Regions from separate parts of the Streptomyces vietnamensis genome, predicted to be linked through region 2. Evidence: riboswitches for the same ligand, from Rfam matches in the RefSeq annotation. Region 2 holds a riboswitch; each other region holds the start of a gene.
The links. Region 2 has a riboswitch for cyclic di-AMP ahead of SVTN_RS38325 (transglycosylase SLT domain-containing protein). Riboswitches for the same ligand answer to the same signal wherever they lie in the genome.
Positions count from the first base shown of each region.

Region 1 (5,486 bases), 1.6 Mb from region 2:
CCGGGACACGGGGGTTCCGGTCCTCAACATCGACCTGATCTACGGCATCGACGGGCAGACGGAGCGGTCCTGGCGGGTCTCGCTCGACGCCGCGCTCGCCTGGCGGCCCGAGGAGCTGTACCTCTATCCGCTGTACGTGCGCCCGCTCACCGGTCTCGGCCGGCTCCAGGACCCGGCGGCCGCCGACCGGGAGTGGGACGAGCGGCGGCTGCGCCTCTACCGGTACGGCCGGGATCACCTCCTCGCGCACGGCTACGAGCAGGTGTCGATGCGGATGTTCCGCCGTACGGACGCCGGTCCCGCCGGGCCGGACGACTACGCCTGCCAGACGGACGGCATGATCGGCCTGGGCTGCGGGGCCCGCTCGTACACCTCGGCCCTGCACTACTCCTTCGACTACGCCGTCGACATGCGGGAGATCCGCTCGATCATCGACGCGTACACGGAGACGGAGGACTTCTCGCGCGCCGAGGTGGGCCGGGCGGTGGACGGGGACGAGGCCCGTCGCCGTCACCTCCTCCAGTCGCTGCTCCAGGCCGAGGGCATGCCGGTCGCCGAGTACGAGGAGCGGTTCGGGTCCTCGCCGTTCGCGGACTTCGGCCCGGAGCTCGCCCGGTTCGAGGAGTACGGGTGGCTGGCCGCGGACGCCCCGGCGGGGCTGCTGCGGCTTTCGCCCGAGGGGCTCGCGCATTCGGACGGGCTCGGCCCCGAGCTCTTCTCCCCCGCCGTACGGGCCGCGATGGCCGCGTACGAGGCGAGGTAGGCGGCGACCGTGGACCTCACCGTGCTCTACCGGGGCCCTCTCTCCTCCTGCGACTTCGACTGCCCGTACTGTCCCTTCGCCAAGCGCCGGGACAGCCGGGAGCAGCTGCGCGCGGACCGGGCCGCGCTCGAACGGTTCACCGGCTGGGCCGCCGCGCAGACCGGGGACCGGCTGCGGATCCTGTTCACCCCGTGGGGCGAGGGCCTGGTGCGCTCCTGGTACCGGCGGGCGCTTGTCGAGCTGTCGCGGCTGCCGCACGTGGAGCGGGTGGCGATCCAGACCAATCTGAGCTGCCGGACGGAGTGGCTGGCCGAGGCGGACCCGGAGAGCGTGGCGCTCTGGTGCACGTACCACCCGGGGCAGACACCGTACGAGCGGTTCCTCGGGAAGTGCCGGGAGCTCGCCCGTCAGAACGTCCGGTACAGCGTCGGCGTGGTCGGCCTTCCCGAGCACCGGGAGGACGCCCGCCGGCTGCGGGCCGCGCTGCCGCCGCACGTCTACCTCTGGGTGAACGCGGCCGAGGGGCACACGTACACCGACGCGGAGGCAGAGGGCTGGACGGAGCTCGACCCGCTCTTCCCGTACAGCCGGCATCCGCACCGCTCGGCGGGGCTGCCCTGCCGCACCGGGGAGTCGGTGATCTCGGTGGACGGCGAGGGGACGGTGCGGCGCTGCCACTTCGTCAGGGCCGAGCTCGGGAACCTGTACGACGGCTCGTACCGTGCCGCCCTGCGTCCCCGCGCCTGCCCCCTCGCCGTCTGCGACTGCCACATCGGCTACGTCCACCTGGAGACGCTGCCGCTGTACGACGTGTTCGCCGGCGGGGTCCTGGAGCGGATCCCCGCCGCCGTGCCGCCTGCTACAGGGGCATGAGGTCGGGGCGCTTGGCCTCGACGTGGTCGCCCGAGCTCTCGCCGCGCAGCCGGCGCCCGATCCAGGGCACCAGGTACTCCCGGGCCCAGTGGATGTCGTCGCGGCGCACTTCGAGCGTGCCGCGCGGCGGCTCCGGCGGCCAGGGCTGGTCCGGGTCGGCGGGCACCGGCATGCCGAGGACCTGGGCGGCGCGCAGGGCGACGCGGGTGTGGCCCTCGGGCGAGAGGTGCAGCCGGTCGTCGTCCCAGGCGCGCCGGTCCTGCACGGACTTCAGCGACCACAGGTCGAGGACCGGGCAGCCGTAGCGGTCCGCGATGGCCCGGACGTGCCCGTTGTAGGTGGCGATCTTGCCGCGCAGGTGCTTGAGGAGCGTCACGTCGCGGGTGTCGAAGCCGGTGGTCACCATGACGGTGCCGACGGCGGAGGTGAGGTCGGCGACGGCGCGCTCGAAGCGCTCGGCCACGTCGTCCGGGTCCGTCCCGGGGCGGATGATGTCGTTGCCGCCCGCGCAGAAGGTCACCAGGTCGGGGGCGAGTTCCTTCGCCCGGGGGACCTGTTCCGCCACGATCTGGTCGAGGAGGCGCCCGCGTACGGCCAGGTTGGCGTAGCGGAAGTCGTCGTGCTCCGGCAGCTGGTCGGCGAGCAGGACCGCGAAGCGGTCCGCCCAGCCGACGTACGTCCCGTCGGGCCCGGGGTCTCCGACGCCCTCGGTGAAGCTGTCACCGATCGCCGTGTACGACCCGAATGCGTTCTTGTCTGTTGATCTCGAATCGTCTGCCACGGGAGCACATTTTTCCCCTTCGGGTGTGACCTACGCGACCGTAAGGAGGGGTTGACGCCTGGTGACATATGCCACCGATAAAGATTCCGCCAAGCCGGAATACGCCGGAAGTCCGGCACTCGCGTGCCGGACTTCCGGATGACGAAGGCGTACTGACGTGGCGTCAGATGCTCACGCCGTGCGACCGCAGCGCGGCCAGCGGGTCGATGTCGGAGCCGTACTCCGGCCCGGTGCGCATCTCGAAGTGCAGGTGCGGACCGGTGACGTTGCCGGTCGCGCCGGAGAGGCCGATCTGCTCGCCGCCGGTGACGGTCTGGCCGGCGGAGACGGAGATCGAGGACAGGTGGGCGTACTGCGAGAAGGTGCCGTCGGCGTGCTGGATGACGACCTGGTTGCCGTACGCGCCGCCGTCGCCGGCGGAGTAGACGGTGCCGGGGCCGACCGCGTGGACGGGGGTGCCGGTGGAGGCGATGAAGTCGACACCGGTGTGGTAGCCGGAGGACCACATGGAGCCGGCCTGGTGGTACGGGGTCGACATGCCGGCGCCGGCGATCGGGGCGACCCAGCCGGAGGAGGAGGTCGTACCGGCCGACGAGGAGGACGCCGAGGAGGAGGTGGTCGCGGCGGCCGGGGCCGGGGCCGGGGCCGAGGCGCGCTCGCTGCTGCGGGAGGCGCGGGGGGCCTCGTCGCCGTTCTTGCCGGAGTTCCACGTGCTCTTGTGCGCGGCCTTGGCGGTGCCCTTCGCGCCGAGGGTGAGCTTCATGCCGGGCATGATCAGCGAGGGGTTGTCGCCGATGACCTGGCGGTTGTCCTGGTAGAGCTTGTGCCAGCCGCCGGCGACGTGGTGCTCGGCGGCGATCTTCGACAGGTAGTCGCCGCGGACGACGGAGTACGTCTTCGGCGCGGCCTTCTGCTGGGCGGCGGGCGCGGCCTTCACCTGGGCGACGGCGTGGGCGGGAGCGGCGGCCGGGGCGGCCTGCTCGGCGGCGTGGGCGCCGGTGGCTCCGAGGAGCGGGAGGGCGACGACGGCGCCACCGGTACCGGCGGCGGCGAGGCCACGGGTCAGACGGTTGGACTTGGCACGGCGGTGCTTACCCTTTGCGGGCATGGCGAATTCCTCTCCGGCGCCTGCGAGGTGAGCTGTCGGGTTCGGACTGGAGATGTCCGGCCGCGTTCTCACGCGACTTAACCCCGAGCCGTCCTTCTTCGAAGGGATCGGCGTACTTACCTGGGTCCCCCGCTCCTGCCTCGTACGGGTGGGTTCGAATTCCGGTCGGTGGCAGGATTCGGCGGTCCGTCCGGATTGAGCGCGACGCTAGACGAGTGGGGTCGGCGCGAACAAGCCACGGTTTTCAAGTGATCTGGGATTCAGTGATATCCGGCCGGAATTCCGGTCACCCTCCGTGGATGACGGCCCCTCGATCTCCTTTTCCCGGGGGGTATTTGGAAAAGACGATCAGGCACGGTCCGTCACGGTTATGACGCTGCTCACGCGCCGATCCCCATCTCCCCTGCAACCGGGGCGGGTTATACGGAATCCCCCAATACGGACAGATCACCCATTCCCGTCCGAGGGGGTGCGTGCCCGGCCTCCCACCCGAGATGATTGCCCCAGGAACCGATCGACAGAACAGGAGCAGCCGTGACGCAGCAGCTGCCGCAGGTCCCGCCCGCCGAAGCCGCCGAGCCCGAGCTGACCGAGGTCCGCAACTTCCGGGACGTGGGCGGCCTGCCGACGACGGACGGGCGCGCCGTCCGCCCCGGCCGCCTCTTCCGCAGCGGCCATCTCGCCCACGCGACGGAGGACGACGCCGCCTTCCTCGCCTCGCTCGGCCTGCACACCGTCTTCGACTTCCGCAACGAGTCGGACCGGAGGATCGAGGGCCCGGACGTCGAGCTGCCCGGCGTACGGAACGTGAACATACCCCTCAACGACCCGGCCGACGGCAAGGAGTTCTGGAAGCTGGTGCGCGACGGCGAGATCGCGCAGCTGCGGGAGGTCCTCGGCGACGGCAAGGCGGCCGCCCGGATGTCCGACTCGTACCGGAAGAACGTGCTGGAGCGGACCGAGGAGCACGGCCGGCTCCTCCACTCCATGGCGGAGGAGAGCATCCCGGCCCTGCTGCACTGCGCGGCCGGCAAGGACCGGGCCGGGGTCGCCATCGCGATCACCCTGCTCGCGGTCGGGGTCGAGCGGGAGGCGATCGAGGCCGACTACGTGAAGTCGAACGCCCCGCACCGCCGCTACAAGGTGCGCCGCAGCTCCACCTCCCCGGACGCGATGTCGCCCGAGGTGATGGAGCTGCTCAGTCCGCTCTTCGACGCGCGGGTGGAGTACCTGCGGGCCGCGTTCGAGACGATCGAGACGACCTGGGGCTCGGTGGACGCCTACTTCACCGAGGGCCTGAAGCTGGCCCCGGAGACCCGCGAGCGGCTGCGGGAGCGGCTGGTCACCGACGCCTGAGGCCTACTGGTTCTGCCCGCCCAGCATGAAGAGCAGGTAGAGGAAGCCGGCGAAGAGGTGGCCGGCGATCAGATAGGCGAAGAGGCGGAGCACGAGCCCCTTGGGGAACTTGCCTTCACCGCGCTCTTCGCCGGTGACCGCTACGGACTTCTCGGACATGTCGGTCCTTTCCTGAAGAATCTTCATGGAACGTCAGCGCCGGTGCGGGGTCCCGTCACCGAGGCACAGCTCGGCGACGGGGCTCTGCATCAGGGTGTGGACGAAGAGCAGCTCGGCCCCGCCGGGCGTGGCGGCGCCGATCCGGTGCGGGGTCAGCGAGTCGAAGTGCGCGCTGTCCCCGGGATCGAGGACGTGGACGGCCTCGCCGAGCGCGAGCCGCACCCGGCCCTCCAGGACGTGGATCCACTCTTCGCCGGGGTGGACGCGCACGATGTCGGCCCGGGTGGCGTACGGCACGTGGACCCGCAGGCACTGGAGGGCGCGCCCGGCGCCGCCCGCCTGGCGGTAGATCCAGCCGTCGGCCTCGACGGGTTCGGAGCGGTCGGCCCGGACGACGGGGTCGCGCTCGGGCGGCGCCTCGCCGAGGAGCTCGGAGACCGTCGTAC
Region 1 is NZ_CP010407.1:7,029,639-7,035,124, reverse strand. Features, by position in the region: gene SVTN_RS31670 (STM4012 family radical SAM protein) at 1-763, shown strand, start outside; gene SVTN_RS31665 (STM4011 family radical SAM protein) at 773-1,636, shown strand; gene SVTN_RS31660 (SGNH/GDSL hydrolase family protein) at 1,623-2,417, opposite strand; gene SVTN_RS31655 (M23 family metallopeptidase) at 2,581-3,525, opposite strand; cyclic di-AMP (ydaO/yuaA leader) riboswitch at 3,528-3,686, opposite strand; gene SVTN_RS31650 (tyrosine-protein phosphatase) at 4,060-4,881, shown strand; gene SVTN_RS44870 (DUF6126 family protein) at 4,885-5,040, opposite strand; gene SVTN_RS31645 (helix-turn-helix domain-containing protein) at 5,074-5,486, opposite strand, start outside.
Region 1: linked by a shared signal. The riboswitch ahead of SVTN_RS31655 (M23 family metallopeptidase) and the one ahead of SVTN_RS38325 (transglycosylase SLT domain-containing protein) in region 2 are both predicted to bind cyclic di-AMP.

Region 2 (5,486 bases):
CCATCGGCGCGCGGCGCCACGACCTCGCGAGCAGGGGGCACGATGACGGGCCAGGTTCTTCCGTACGACGTACACGGCGAAGGCCCCGGGAGGGCCCTCGTGCTGCACAACTGGTTCGGCGACCGCACCAGCTTCGCCCCGCTGCGCGCCCACCTGGACGGCGCCGTCGGCACGTACGCCTTCGTCGACTGCCGGGGCTACGGCGAGGCCCTCGACCACGCGGGCGCCTACACGATGGAGGAGGTCGCGGCCGACGCCCTCGCGGTCGCCGACGACCTCGGCTGGGACTCCTTCTCCGTCATCGGCCACTCGATGGGCGGCAAGGCGGCTCAGCTGATGCTCCTCGACGCCCCGGAGCGGATCCGTTCGATCATCGGCGTCTCGCCGGTCTCCGCCGCCGGCTTCCCGCTCGACGGGGAGACCTGGGAGCTCTTCGCCGGAGCCGCCGACGAACCGGCCAACCGGCGCGCGATCATCGACAACACCACCGGCGGCCGCTACGACGACGCCTGGCTGAGCGCACTCGTCGACCGTTCCGTCACCCGGTCCTCCGCGACGGCCTTCCGCGCCTACCTGGACTCCTGGTCCCGCACCGACTTCCACGAGCGGGTCCGCGACAACCCCGCCCCCGTCCTGCTCGTCGTCGGCGCCCACGACCCCGCGCTCGGCAGCGAGGCGATGGAGGCCACCTGGCTGCGGTGGTACCCCAACGCGCGCCTCGAAGTCCTCAAGGACGCCGGCCACTACGCCCCCGAGGAGACCCCGCAGGCCCTCGCCGAGGCCATCGAGGCCTTCCTCGGCGCCTGAGGCCGTCGATCTCATCCGAAAGTCGTCGGAGACGACGACTTTCGAGGACAGCGGCGGGGCCCCTCGGCAGTGGATCATCGTGCTCACGACCTCAGGGGGCGGTCTTCCAGGGACCGTCCACGACCGGCAGGAGCACAACCGATGGGCCTCGCGCAGTCGCAGCACCGCTTTCTCGTACGCCAGAAGGTGACGCTCCTGGCCAACCGCTATCTGGTGCACACTGTCGGCCCGGACGGCAAGGAGGGCGAACTCGTCGCCTTCGCCCACCAGAAGAGGATGGCGCTCAAGGAGCACGTCACCTTCTACACCGACGAGTCCAGGCGTCAGGTCCTCTTCACCTTCAAGGCCCGCCAGGTCATCGACCTCGGTGCGACGTACGACGTGATGGGCGCCTCCGGCACCCGACTGGGCAGCTTCCGCAAGGACTTCGGCGCGTCCTTGCTGCGGAGCACCTGGCACCTGAGCCGGGAGGGCGAGACGGGCGAGGCCACGGGGCAGGAGCGGAACGAGGTGGTGGCGCTGCTGCGGCGCGCCTGGGAGTTCCTGCCCCTGGACCTCGTCCCGTTCGTCGTGCCGTACCACTTCGACTTCGCCGAGGGCGGGCGCTCCGTCATGTCGGTCGACAAGCTGTTCGGGATCCGGGACCGGTACGTGCTCGACATAGCCGACCCCGAGCTCGACCGGCGACTCGCGATAGCCCAGACCGTGGCCCTCGACGCCCTGCAGTCCCGCTGACCGGGCCGCCCCTTCCACCGGGGGCCCGCCCTCTTCACCGGAGACCGCCCCGCCCACCGGGGGCCCGCTCCGCCCACCGGGCCTGCCCCCGTCGACCGGCTCGGCCCGTCTACCCTGGAGAGACGGGCGGGGGACGGGACACACCGTTCCTCCCCGCGCCCGAGCCGCGTGGACGGAAGGGCGGCGGACCATGTTCTTCAGCGATCGCAGTGACGCGGGGCGGCAGCTCGCCGCCCGGCTCGACCACCTCAAGGGCCATGACGTCGTGATCCTCGGGCTTCCACGGGGTGGCGTGCCGGTCGCCGCGGAGGTCGCGGACGCCCTCGACGCACCGCTCGACATCTGCCTCGTACGGAAGCTGGGGGTGCCCCACCAGCCGGAGCTCGCGATGGGGGCGCTCGGAGAGGGCGGCGTGCGGGTGCTCAACGAGCGGGTGATCAGCGAGACCCGCGTGAGCGAGCGTGACCTCGCCGCCGTGGAGGAGCGTGAGCACGCCGAGCTGGAGCAGCGGGCCCTCCGCTACCGGGGCAGCCGGCCTTCCGTGCCCCTCGAGGGGCGGACGGTCGTCGTGGTCGACGACGGGCTGGCCACGGGGGCCACGGCACTGGCGGCCTGCCGGGTGGTACGGGCCCGGGGCGCCGCCCGGATCATCCTCGCGGTCCCGGTGGCACCACGGGGCTGGACGGCCCGCCTCGGCGGCGAGGCCGACGAGACCGTCAGCGTGCACGCGCCGGAGCTGTTCTTCGCGATCGGGCAGTTCTACCGGGACTTCTCGCAGACCCCGGACGCCGAGGTCATCGCCTGTCTGGACCGGAACAGGGCCCAGCGTGCCCCCGTCGTGCAGGACACGGACGTACGGATCCCGGTCACCGACGTCACCCTCAGTGGGCGACTCGCGGTGCCCGAGGACGCGGGAGGCATCGTCCTCTTCGCCCACGGCAGCGGCAGCAGCCGGCACAGCCCCCGGAACCGGGCGGTCGCCGCGGTGCTCAACCGGGCGGGCCTGGGGACGCTGCTCTTCGACCTGCTGACCGAGGCGGAGGCGACGGACCGGGCCCATGTCTTCGACACCCCGCTGCTCGCCGGGCGGCTCGCCGGGGCCACGGAGTGGCTGGCAGGGCGGCCCGAGAGCGCCGGCCTCCCGCTCGGGTACTTCGGCGCGAGCACGGGCGCGGCCGCCGCGCTGTGGGCGGCGGGCGATCCCGAGTCCCCGGTGAGCGCCGTCGTCTCGCGCGGCGGCCGGCCGGACCTCGCGGCCGAGCGCCTGGCCCAGGTGCGCGCCCCGACGCTCCTGGTGGTGGGCGGCGCGGACGCGCTGGTCCTGGACCTCAACCGGCGGGCCCTGGCCATGCTGCGCTGTGAGAACCGGCTTTCCGTCGTGGGCGGCGCCGGCCACCTCTTCGAGGAGCCGGGCGCCCTGGAGGAGGTGGCGGACCTCGCCACCTCCTGGTTCGCCGAGCACTTCCGGCGTCAGGGCGTCAGTACGCCGAGTTGACGTTGTCGATGGAGCCGTAGCGGTCGGCCGCGTAGTTGCAGGCGGCGGTGATGTTGGCGACCGGGTCGAACAGGTCCATGGACGTGCCGGGCACGTGGTAGGCGAGGAAGGTCGGCTCGATGACCTGGAGCAGGCCCTTCGAGGGGGTGCCGGCGGCGGCGTTGGAGTCCCAGAGGTTGATGGCCTGGGGGTTGCCGGAGGACTCGCGCATGACGTTGCGGTAGATGCCGTCGTAGGACCCGGGGATGCCCCGCTGGCCCATGATGGCCAGCGACTCGCGGATCCAGCCGTCGAGGTTGTCGGCGTAGTTCGTGGCGGCGGCCGGGGCCGCCTTGACGGCGGCGGGGACGGCGGCGACGGCCGGAGCGGCCGCGGCGGCGGAGGCGCCCGTGCCGGTGGCGACGGCGGGGGTGGCCGACCGGCGCTCGGAGCGGCTCGCCCGCTCGGCCGTGGCGGATTTCTCCGTCTTCGCCTGCGTGGGGACGGCCTTCGCGGAATCCCGACGAATCGTCAGTTCGAGACCGGGGCGAATGAGTGACGGGTTGTCACCCACGACGCTCTTGTTGGCACGGTAAAGGCTCTTCCAGCCGCCCTGAATTCCCTTCTTGTGGGCGATCAGGGAAAGCGAGTCACCGCTGACGACGGTGTACGTGTGGGCGGCGGCCGGGGCGGCGGGTGCCTTGGCCGCGACCGGCGCGGCGGGAGCGGCGAGGGACTGGGCCGCGATCTCCGGGGCGCCGGACACGGGCGCGGCGCCGGCGACGGCCGGGGCGATCAGCGGCAGGGCCAGTGCGGCGCCACCCGTGCCGACCAGGGCGAGGCCGCGGGAGACGTGGCCGCGGCGGGGACGGCGGTGCTTACCGTGAGCAGGCATGACGGTTTCCTCTCCGGCGCCTGCGGGGTGAGCTGTCGGGTTCGGACGGGAGATGTCCGGCCGCGCGCACGCGGCTGCACCCCGAGCCGTTCCGGATTCCGGACCGGCGTATTCGTGGGTCCCCCGCTCCTGCCGTCGGGTGAAAAGGGAGGTTTACCGAGCGGCGGCAGGATTGGGCGTTCCGCTCGAATGGAGGTGACCGTAGGCCAGTAATGCGATGGATAACAAGATGGGTGGATCCCGGATATGGGGGAATGGATCACGGAATTCGGGTAATTCAAGATCGATGTCATCCCGGAAGTGTTGAAATCCCTTGCCCGGTATGGGGTGAGGGGAGGGGGTGCCGAGTGGCGGGGTGAGGTGAGTGAGTCGCGTCACCCGGAGTGGAATGTCCGAATATGAGGGGTAATTCCGAGCTGGGTAAATAGGGCGGAAATACCTGTGATGAGGTGTTCGGGTGAGGCTGCGCTCCCCGGTGGGGTCAAAAGTCGCAAAACCGACATTCATCCTGAAAGATGGAGGGAGTCGACCCAGGAGTCACTCCATGCCGCCCTCCCCCTCCCTGCTCAGCCCCGACACCCTCGACCGCGAGGCGGCCGCCCTCTTCGAGAGCGCCACCTGGCAGCGGATCGTCACGGACTGGACCGCACCCGAGGAGCCGCCACCGGCGGAGGAAGGCTGGCGGGAGCTGCTCAGCGTCCCGGTCGACCGGCTCGTGGCCGACGCCCTCGCCGCCCTGCCGCCGGAGCTCCCCGCCGAGCGCCGGCTCCCCGGCCGGCTCGGAGCCGTACTGCCGGACCGGCTGCATGCCTGGCGCCGCATCGGGCAGGCCGAGCTGCGTCCCTCGGTCCACCTCGGCTACGCGCGCCTGGTGCTGACGGAGTGGGGCTGGCAGAACGCCCCGTACAAGCTGCGTGACGCACGCGGGGCCCGCTGCGTCTGCGGCGCCCTCCTCGCCGCCCACCGGCTCGGCTACGGGGGTGCGGACACCATGAACGAGGCGGCCGCCTGGATCATGACCGAGCTCCGGTCGCGCGGGTGGCAGGGGCTGATCGGGCCGTGGAACCGGGCGCCCGGCCGTACGGCCGCCGACGCGGTGGCCCTCCTCGATGCCACGGTCCGCCGCGCCGCGCACGCCGGCCGCTGACACCGCGCGCGTGCCGGGCGGCGACCGGAAGGCCGCCGCCCGGCACGCGGGGGAGTGGTCAGCCGCTGACGCTCGGGGCTCCGGTCTCGATGTGGCCGGTGTACCGGCGCGACCAGGTCCCGTCGATGTCGGCCAGGATCGTGAAGTCGTACCAGCCGTCGTTGTAGGCCACCGCGTTGAAGAAGTCCTCGCGGCTGGAGTTCGCCGGCACCGTGTACGTCCACGGACCGTCCGAGCGGTAGGCGTTCGAGCGGATCGTGAAGGTGACCGGACCGGCCGAGGCGTTGGTCATCTTGAACCAGACGGCCGTCTTGCCCGTCCCCGCGTCGGGCGCGAACCGGGCCGCCACCTCGACGGCCTTGCCCGCCTTGGAGGCGTCCCCGATGAACCGGCGCAGGAAGCGGTTGGGGCCCATCATCGAGATGTCG
Region 2 is NZ_CP010407.1:8,638,779-8,644,264, forward strand. Features, by position in the region: gene SVTN_RS38310 (alpha/beta fold hydrolase) at 43-807, shown strand; gene SVTN_RS38315 (LURP-one-related family protein) at 949-1,542, shown strand; gene SVTN_RS38320 (phosphoribosyltransferase family protein) at 1,733-3,037, shown strand; gene SVTN_RS38325 (transglycosylase SLT domain-containing protein) at 3,021-3,911, opposite strand; cyclic di-AMP (ydaO/yuaA leader) riboswitch at 3,914-4,072, opposite strand; gene SVTN_RS38330 (DUF6197 family protein) at 4,456-5,058, shown strand; gene SVTN_RS38335 (phosphocholine-specific phospholipase C) at 5,117-5,486, opposite strand, start outside.

Region 3 (5,486 bases), 5.2 Mb from region 2:
GGTAGACACGGGCGGCGGTCTGCTCGCCGAGCAGCCTGATCCGGGTCGCGGTCGAGAACCGGTCCCGGTCCTTCGCGGCCATGTCGTGTCGCCTCCCCTGTTCACGCGGACGTCCCCGCACACGGTACGGGACCGAGTACGGGGACGTACGTATCTACAGCGTCAGGCCTGCTCAGCCCTTGAAGCGCGGGAAGGCGCTGCGGCCGGCGTAGACCGCGGCGTCGTCGAGGATCTCCTCGATGCGCAGGAGCTGGTTGTACTTGGCGACGCGCTCGGAGCGGGCCGGGGCGCCGGTCTTGATCTGGCCGCAGTTGGTGGCGACGGCGAGGTCGGCGATGGTGACGTCCTCGGTCTCGCCGGAGCGGTGGGACATCATGCACTTGAAGCCGTTGCGCTGGGCGAGCTCGACGGCGTCCAGGGTCTCGGTCAGCGAGCCGATCTGGTTGACCTTGACCAGGAGGGCGTTGGCGGTGCCCTCCTCGATGCCGCGGGCCAGGCGCTCCGGGTTGGTGACGAAGAGGTCGTCGCCGACGAGCTGGACCTTGGAGCCGAGCTTCTCGGTGATGACCTTCCAGCCGGCCCAGTCGTCCTCGAACAGCGGGTCCTCGATGGAGACGAGCGGGTACGCGGAGACGAGCTCCTCGTAGTACTCGGTCATCTCGGCGGCCGAGCGGGACTTGCCCTCGAACTCGTACTTGCCGTCCTTGTAGAACTCGGACGCGGCGACGTCGAGCGCGAGCGCGATGTCCTTGCCCGGGACGTAGCCGGCCTGCTTGATGGCCTCCAGGATGAGGTCGAGCGCCTCGCGGTTGGAGTCCAGGTTCGGGGCGAAGCCGCCCTCGTCGCCGAGGCCGGTGGAGAGGCCCTTGCCCTTCAGGACGGCCTTGAGGGTGTGGTAGACCTCGGTGCCCCAGCGGAGGGCCTCGGAGAAGGACTCCGCGCCGATCGGGGCGATCATGAACTCCTGGATGTCGACGTTGGAGTCGGCGTGCGACCCACCGTTGAGGATGTTCATCATCGGAACGGGCAGCAGGTGCGCGTTCGGGCCGCCCAGGTAGCGGAAGAGGGGGAGGTCGCTGGCCTCAGAGGCGGCGTGCGCGACGGCGAGGGAGACGCCGAGGATGGCGTTGGCGCCGAGCGAGCCCTTGTTCTCCGTGGCGTCCAGGTCGAACATGGCCTGGTCGATCAGGCGCTGCTCGGTGGCGTCGTAGCCGACGAGCTCCGGGCCGATCTGCTCGATGACGGCGAGGACGGCCTTCTCGACACCCTTGCCCTGGTAGCGGTTGGGGTCACCGTCGCGGAGCTCGATGGCCTCGAACGCACCGGTGGAGGCGCCGGACGGAACGGCAGCACGGCCGGTGCTGCCGTCGTCGAGGCCGACCTCGACCTCGACCGTGGGGTTGCCTCGGGAGTCCAGGATTTCCCGGGCTACGACGACGTCGATGGACGGCACGAGCATCTCCTTTTTGGGATGTGACGCTGGATGTGACGCAAGGTCGGTGCAGGGTCGCTTGGCCTTGCGACAAGAGCCTAACCGGCTCGGGGGCCGCAGCCGGCCGGGCGCCCGCCCCCTGGGACGAAAAAGGACCCAAGGGCATGCATCCCGGGACGAAGGCCCCCGTATCTACTGGACAGTAACCGTCAGGTCCCCCGAAACGGGGGAACCCCGGTCCGACGCGCACGGGGGAAGGGGCACGCCGGACCGGGGTGGTCACCGCGGGAGGGTCGTCGGGACCGCGTGAGCCGCCGGACTCACGCGGGCCGCCGGGCTCACTTCAGGTGGAGCTGCTGGCCCGGGTAGATGAGGTCGGCGTCCTCGACGACGTCCTTGTTCAGCTCGAAGAGCTTGGCCCAGCCGCCCTTGACGCCGTGCGCCTGGGCGATCTTGCTGAGGGTGTCGCCGGCGACGACCTTGTACTCGCCGTCACCCTTCTTGACCTTCTTGCCGGTCGGCGTGGTGACGGTCTTCGGGGCCTTGCGCTGCTCGCTGCGGGTGGTCGGCTCCTCGGCGCGACGCTCCTGCTGCTGGGGGGCGGCCTGCTGCTTCGGGGCGGCCTGCTGCGGGGCGGCCTGCTGGGGCTCGCTCTGCTGCGGGGCGGTCTCGGCGGCGCCACCGTCGTAGGAGGCACCGGAGAGGCCGACGCCGCAGCTCGGCCAGGCACCCTTGCCCTGGCCCGCGAGGACCTTCTCGGCGACGGCGATCTGCTGGGCCTTCGAGGCCAGGTCGGCGCGCGGGGCGTAGGCGGTGCCACCGAAGGCGGCCCAGGTGGAGTTGGTGAACTGCAGGCCGCCGTAGAAGCCGTTGCCGGTGTTGATGGACCAGTTGCCGCCGGACTCGCACTGGGCGACGGTGTCCCACTCGGCGGTGGTGGCGGCGGAGGCGGTGCCCGCGGTCAGCAGCGGGGCGGCGACGGCGACACCGGTGACGCCGACGAGCGTGGCGACCTGGGCGGCCTTGGAGGGACGACGGTGTTTGCCCTTGGCGGAAAACAGCATGGGGATTCTCCTCACCGACGCCTGTGAGGTGAGCTGTCGGGTTCGGGCCGGAAAGTTGCCCGGCCGCGCGTCCTAGCACGCGGCTTCACCCCAAGCCGGTCGTCGGCCGTCTGTCTCAACGGCCGGGCCCGGCACTTACCTTGGGTCCCCCACTCCTGCCTTCGGCGCTTGCGCGACGACTGTTCCCGGCGACCGACGGCAGGATTCGGCGTTTCGGTCGACGGGGCCCGCGGTGGCGAGCGGTGAAGACCGTAGACACAGACCCACCGGAAGTTCAAAGAGGCCCATTGCGGAAATATCGCCCCTGCTTGCCCTCCGGTGGGCGGTGTTTGCGCAGGTGAGAGGTGACGGAAGCAAAGTTTGCGGACGTGACACACCAGTTGGGGCGAAGAGACCCATGTCTCACTTGCCCAGAACCGGACATAAGCCCGCGAACTAACCGGCCGTCGTCGTCGAACCCTCCGTCAGGTCAAGGCTCTGACCAGGCAGGATGAGGTTCGGATCGACGCCCACCGTCTGCTTGTTGGCGTCGTAGAGGGCGGTCCAGCCTCCGGGGAGTTCGTTCTCCTCCGCAATGCCGGACAGGCTGTCGCCCGGCTTCACGGTGTACTCACCCGAAGTGCGCGGACTGTCCGTTGCGCCCGAATCCTTCGCTTCGTCAGTCACCGGCGTGCCGTCGACCTTTTCCGCAGGCTTGTCCGCACTTGACGCGTGTCGTCCGGATTCGGCCGAGCTGCCCGCCTTGCCGGATTCCTCCGGGGCGGCTTCGCCGCGGTGCTTGCCGGTACCGGGCGTGGCCGACGACACGTCACCCTTCGGCGCATCGGGCGAAACCGGCGTACCGGGCGTAACGGACGCGTCGGGTGTGACCGGGGTCGCCGGAGTGGTGGACGCGGCCGGGGTGGTCGGCGCGGCGGAGGCGGTGGAGGTCGCCGGCGCGCTCGGCGTGGCCGGCGTCACGGGGGTGGCGGGGGTCACGGGGGTGGCGGACGCGGTGGACCGCTCGGCCGCCGCGTCGGTCCCCGCGGTGCGGTTGGACTCGGGGAGGGGTCCCGTGGGGGCCGTCGGGACGGCGGTCGGGCCGGGGTTCACACCGGTGGCCTTTCCGTCGTTCTTCAGGCCGGCGATCGGCGCGCAGGTGGCCCACTCGTTGCTGCCCCGGTCGAGCGCCTTCTCGGCGACCGCGATCTGCTGGGCGCGGCTGGCGAGGTCGGGGCTGGGCGCGTACGCGAGGCCGCCGTTCCGCTCCCAGCTGTCCTGGGTGAACTGGAGGCCGCCGTACATCCCGTTGCCGAAGTTGGCGCTCCACTGGCCGCCGGACTCGCACTCGGCGACCCGGTCCCAGGTGGCCGCGTCGGCGGCGGAGGCGGATCCGGTGGCGAGCAGCGGCAGCGCCATGGCGGATCCGGTGACGCCCGCGGCGACGACGAGGGCGGGGGCCTGACGGGGGCGACGGTGTCGTCCGTTCCCGGAACGCATAGGAGGGCCTTTCGCGTGACGGCTGAGACTGCCGGGAAACGTAGCGGCATTCGAACGCCCGTCACAAGTCGATCGCCCCGCGATCACGTAAAGATCACATTCCTGATGGTTCGTCAGTAGCCAAGAGCGGTACGGAAGGGGAGAACTCCACCGGAAGCGTACGCAAACCACGCATGATGAGCCCGCCGCGCCACCGCAGTTCGGCCGGGTCCGCGGCAAGTCGCAGGTCCGGCAGGCGAGTCAGCAGGGTCGCGAGCGCCGTCTGCCCTTCGAGGCGGGCGAGCGGCGCGCCCAGGCAGTAGTGGATGCCGTGCCCGTACCCGAGGTGCTGGTTGTCGCGCCGGGCGAGGTCGAGGGTGTCGGGACCCTCGAACCGCTCCGGGTCCCGGTCGGCGGCGGCGAGCACCACGAGCACCGGGTCACCCGCCGGGATCTCCTGGCCGCCGATGGTCAGCGCCCGCGTCGCGTACCGCCAGGTCGCCATCTCCACGGGCCCGTCGTACCGCAGCAGCTCCTCGACGCCCGTCTCCAGGAGCCCGGTCTCCCCGGCGGCGAGCGAGGCCTGGAGCCGCGCGCGCTCCTCGGGGTGGCGCAGCAGCTGGTAGACGCCGTTGCCGATGAGGTTGACGGTCGTCTCGAAACCGGCGAAGAGAAGGATGAACGCCATCGCGGCGGCCTCGTTCTCGGTGAGGTGCTCGCCGTGGTCGGAGGCCTTGATGAGCCCCGAGATCAGGTCGTCCGCCCCTTCTTGCCGCAGGCCTTCACGCTTTCGGTGGATGAGCTCGGCGAGATAGCCGCGCATCTTCTTCACCGACCGGGCGACCCCGCCGCGCGGCCCGCCGCCGTGCCGGATCATCATCCCGGCCCAGTCCCGGAAGTCGTCCTGGTCCTCCGCCGGCACCCCGAGCAGGTCGCAGATCGCGTAGATGGGGAGCGGGAAGGCGAACTCGTGGATGAGGTCGGCGCTCCCCCGCTCCACGAAGGAGTCGATGAGCCGGTCCGTCAGCTCCTGCACGCGCGGCGTGAACTCGGCGACCCGGCGCGGGGTGAAGGCCTTCGACACGAGCCGCCGCAGCCGGGTGTGGTCCGGCGGGTCGATGTTGAGCAGGTGCGTCATCAGGCCCGCGCTGCGCTCGCCGGGGATCCCGGTCTTCCCGGGCTCCACGTGGTGCACGGGGTTCTTGGAGAGCCGCTGGTCCGCGAGGGCCTGCCGGGCGTCCGCGTACCGGGTCACGAGCCAGGCCTCGACCCCGCTGGGCAGCGTCGTCCGGTGGACGGGCGCGTGCTCCCGCAGCCAGGCGTAGGCGGGGTAGGGATCGCTCGCGAACTCCCAGGTGAAGAGGTCGGGGGCGGGGGCGGGGCCGGGGGTCGTACTCACGTCACGACCGTACAGGGCGGCCCCGGGAGGCACGTTCGTGGAGAAGATGTGATCAAGCCGTACAGGTTGTGCCCTAGATTCTTGTCGGTGGATCCCCAGCTGCTCAGAAGCACGTTCGCGGTCGTCGAGAGAC
Region 3 is NZ_CP010407.1:3,422,907-3,428,392, forward strand. Features, by position in the region: gene SVTN_RS15115 (FtsB family cell division protein) at 1-82, opposite strand, end outside; gene eno (phosphopyruvate hydratase) at 173-1,459, opposite strand; gene SVTN_RS15125 (LysM peptidoglycan-binding domain-containing protein) at 1,771-2,496, opposite strand; cyclic di-AMP (ydaO/yuaA leader) riboswitch at 2,500-2,673, opposite strand; gene SVTN_RS15130 (transglycosylase family protein) at 2,932-3,975, opposite strand; gene SVTN_RS15135 (cytochrome P450 family protein) at 4,070-5,353, opposite strand; gene SVTN_RS15140 (globin domain-containing protein) at 5,441-5,486, shown strand, end outside.
Region 3: linked by a shared signal. The riboswitch ahead of SVTN_RS15125 (LysM peptidoglycan-binding domain-containing protein) and the one ahead of SVTN_RS38325 (transglycosylase SLT domain-containing protein) in region 2 are both predicted to bind cyclic di-AMP.